2 regions of the Providencia sp. PROV003 genome follow, and region 1 is predicted to be linked to the other one. Evidence: predicted binding sites of a transcription regulator. Region 1 holds the regulator's gene; the other holds the start of a gene.
What was found. The regulator LexA, encoded in region 1, represses DNA repair genes until DNA is damaged. The targets are predictions, from matches to a motif close to TNCTGTATGTACATACAGNA.
Positions count from the first base shown of each region.

Region 1 (2,210 bases):
GCGAGGGCCATCATCGATAAACACATAAGCAGGGAGCTTAGTGCCATTGATGTCGTTATCAACCAAAGGGTCAGGTAAACCGATAGCCAAGCATTGATGCCGTAGCGTTAGGAGGTCGGACTTAGAGTGGTAAGGCAATACATACAGTGTTGGCCTGTTAGTATCAAGCTGCAACTCTGCAATGGGGTCCGATGGAATTAGTTTACTTTTTACCAATAATTTAAGTGGTAAATTCAACGTGTTGTAATATATTTTACGCCATAGTGACATAAATGATTATAGCCTCTTGTTAACAATGCTGCGCAATCATACCAGAAATCTACTGGCAGATCTGTTACTGACAATTCACTTTGACCGTAAAAATCGATTATTGTTTGTATTTTTTAAGGAATAAATATGGCAAGTCAAACTAAGGGCTTTACCCGTGTAATTAAAGCCGCGGGATATTCCCTTAAAGGGCTAAAAGCCGCTTGGGTAAACGAAGCGGCTTTTCGTCAAGAATCTGTTGCAGCAGTAATTGCGATTATTATCGCCTTTTTCTTAGATATCAGTTATATAGATAGAATACTGCTAATTAGTTCAGTGGTGCTGGTGGCGATTGTTGAGCTATTAAATAGTGCCGTAGAAGCTGTTGTTGACCGTATTGGTAGTGAATACCATGAGCTTTCAGGCCGCGCGAAAGATATAGGCTCTGCCGCAGTGTTTGTCAGTATTGGTTTAGCACTTTTTATTTGGGCTCTGGTTTTATGGCAACGTTATTTTGCCAGCTAGTTAATAAAAACAGTTTAAAGTCGAAAAAGAAGTCAATCGATAACAAATGCCTAAATTCAGCAATTTAACTGTTCCAAATCTTCATTTACCTGTATATACTCACAGTCTGACTGTATAAACAAACAGGGGAACGGAATGAAAGCACTGACGGCTCGACAACAGCAGGTTTATGATCTGGTGCGTGATCACATTTCGCAGACGGGTATGCCTCCTACACGTGCTGAAATAGCAGCAAGCCTGGGTTTTCGTTCGCCTAATGCGGCAGAAGAACATTTAAAAGCCTTGGCTCGCAAGGGTGTAATTGAAATTGTTTCTGGGGCATCACGGGGTATCCGCTTGCTTCTTGAAGAAGAAGCTGATGATCAAGGGCTACCTTTGATTGGGCGTGTTGCCGCTGGCGAACCTTTATTAGCGCAAGAACATATCGAAAGTCACTATCAAGTTGATCCAGAACTCTTCAAACCTCACGCAGATTTTCTATTACGTGTGAATGGTATGTCGATGAAAGACATCGGTATTATGGATGGTGACCTACTAGCGGTTCATAAAACACAAAATGCACACAATGGCCAAGTGATTGTTGCGCGTATTGATGATGAAGTGACTGTTAAACGCTTTAAACAGCAAGGTAATCGTGTTGAGTTAATTGCTGAAAATCCTGAATTTGCACCAATTATTGTCGATTTACGCGAACAAAGCTTCACAATTGAAGGTTTAGCGGTTGGCGTGATCCGCAATAGTGATTGGTATTAATTCTTAAATTATCAGGTTGGTAAGCGGTAAGTTGACGCTGCTTGTTTGATAATTCAATGATTGCTGGCAGATTTCAAATTGATGTGTAGAGATCTGCCTGCTTTACTTGTTCCTTTTCTTTTGTCTCTTTTCTTTGCATCTCATCGAATATTCTTTTCTTATATAAGCAACACCGTTAACTCTACCACTTCTATTTATTACTTTTTCTTTGTAGTAATAGGCTGTTGATGGTCATGGTGGCAATGTGCGTGATCTTGGCAGCTATCAATCTCATCACAGTTTTTACATAAGCCATGGTTTTCAACCACAGTATGACGCAAACGGAACTGGTTGGTTTCCGCTAGGCTGATAATAGCGGCTTCAATGGTTGTGCAATCACTTTCAGTTACGCTACCGCAGTGGTCACAAATTAACATCACTGAAATATGGCTAGGGTTATCAAAGTGGTGACAAACGACATAACTGTTGGTTGACTCTATTTTATGAATAAAGCCTTGTTCCATTAAAAACTCAAGCCCACGGTAAACGGTAGGGGGCTTTGCTTGTGGTTCAACTTCACGTAATAAGTCTAATAAATCGTAGGCACTGATAGCACCGTGTTGTTGCGCGATAAGGCGTAATACAGTTTCTCTCTGTGGAGTCAATCTAACGCCTCTTGACTGGCAAATGCGTTCTGCCATTACCAG
Region 1 is NZ_CP096369.1:248,723-250,932, reverse strand. It holds gene plsB (glycerol-3-phosphate 1-O-acyltransferase PlsB) at 1-270, opposite strand, end outside; gene M1F14_RS01040 (diacylglycerol kinase) at 397-771, shown strand; gene lexA (transcriptional repressor LexA) at 907-1,524, shown strand; gene zur (zinc uptake transcriptional repressor Zur) at 1,722-2,210, opposite strand, start outside.

Region 2 (2,210 bases), 730 kb from region 1:
GGTTGGCAACCAGATGCCGATTCAGCCGTAATGCACTTAGTGAGTGAAACTTATAACAAGCTATTTGGTAAAATCCCAAATGTGATGGTGATCCACGCAGGCCTTGAGTGTGGCTTATTCAAAAAGCCTTACCCAGATATGGATATGGTATCAATTGGGCCAACCATTCGTGGTGCTCACTCTCCTGATGAAAGAGTGCATATTGCAAGTGTTGGTGAATATTGGAAACTGTTGACCGCTGTTTTAAAAGCAATCCCGGTTAAAGGTTAAAACCTGATCATAACTGAAACATCTGCCATTCATTATGGTAGATGTTTTATTTATAGTTCTAATAACAATTGCCTTTCCAATTGAGGGCTTTGTAACATAACATGCAACCCAACTAATCGTACCCCTCGCTGTTCACGTCGATTAACCCAAACTTGTTTTGCCAACTGGACTAAATCTTGCTTATTAAGCATTGGGTAAACATGCTCTTGTGTTGTTTGTTGAAAATCATCAAATTTAAACTTTACGCCTTGGCGCGCAATGCGTAAATCAGGCTTCACTTTAGCTAAACGCAATTGCAGTTCATCATAAAGTTTATCTAATAATAAAAGGCAATCATTCCATTCATGAATATCTTCAGCGAGAGTCCGCTCAACACCAACGGATTTCCTTAGTCTATCTGGGTTTACAGGCCGTTCATCGATACCGTGACAACGCTCCCATAGTACCTGCCCAAACTTCCCCATGCTTTTAATCAGTGTAACAACGTCATAGTTTTGCACATCAGCACAAGTCGTTAGCCCCATATCTGCTAGCTTTTGTGCGGTGACTTTTCCCACTCCTGGAATTTTTCTTAGTGGTAAAGTCAGAATGAATTGATCAATATTTTGCGGGGTGATCACAAATTGCCCATTTGGTTTATTCATATCAGAGGCGATTTTAGCAAGGAACTTGATAGGGGCTATCCCCGCTGAGGCTGTCAATTGTAATTCATCAAAAATTTGCTGACGAATTGCCTCTGCGATTAACGTAGCTGAACCATGTAATTGTGAGCAGTCAGTCACATCAAGATAAGCTTCATCGAGGGAAAGCGGCTCGATTAAATCTGTATATCGCGCAAAAATCTTACGTATATGAATGGACGTTTCTTTATATAACGCCATTCTCCCTGAAACGACTTTAAGTTGAGGGCAAAGCCTTAGAGCAATAGCGGTAGACATGGCACTATGTACGCCATAACGACGAGCTTCATAGTTTGCGGTGCTGATCACACCACGGCGATCGGCACTTCCTCCTACCGCAATAGGAATACTACGCAAGCTTGGGTCATCACGCATTTCGATGGCTGCATAAAAGCAATCCATATCAATATGTATAATTTTACGCACAAGTTAGCCCACACAATCAATCAACTGATTAAATATACAGTATTATTATTAGCCGTGCAATCTGGGCCTATTCGCTGACATCAATTCTAAAATAGCAGATAACCTAATGATAATAAAAATAATTAATATTATTGAAATAATAGTCTGCCACACTATATAACAGCATTTGTTATTTAAAGTTTGTCTTAAAAACAATCGTAAATACTTACTTTACCGTGAAAATGTAATAAAACAGATGCGTCCTTTTCACTCATTATACTTTATAAAAAATTCTTTTATGGATGATACCTATGGCAATTCTATCAACATCAAAATATGTTAAAACTATGGCGTCAGTTATTCTACTTCTTGCAAGTCAAACTGCTTTAGCATTATCACCACAAATTGTTGCACACAGAGCCGGTACTGCTGATGCACCGGAAAATACAACTTATGCAATTGATTTAGCAAAAGAAAATAAAGCCGATGCTATTTGGCTAACAGTACAATTAAGTAAAGATAATCAATTAGTTTTATATCGCCCAAGTGATTTAGACTCGTTAACAGAAAAAAAAGGGCCAGTATCTGCTTATACCGCAGAGCAATTAAGTCATATCAATGCTGCCTATAAGTTTAGTAAAAAACATAACCAACAATTCCCTTTGCAAAAAACAACAATTAATACATTAGAAGCTGTTCTACAGAAATACCCTAATACCACTTTCTATATTGACTTAAAATCCCCTGATGCCGACCCTGCTCAGCAAGCACAAGCTATCCTTACATTATTAAATAAGACTAAGGCATTTAAACAAGTCCGTTTTTATTCAACTAATGATGCCTTTCTAACGGCAT
Region 2 is NZ_CP096369.1:4,189,036-4,191,245, forward strand. It holds gene pepD (beta-Ala-His dipeptidase) at 1-270, shown strand, start outside; gene dinB (DNA polymerase IV) at 321-1,376, opposite strand; gene M1F14_RS19285 (glycerophosphodiester phosphodiesterase family protein) at 1,667-2,210, shown strand, end outside.
Region 2: the regulator LexA is predicted to act here: its motif matches at 1,399-1,418, upstream of dinB (DNA polymerase IV).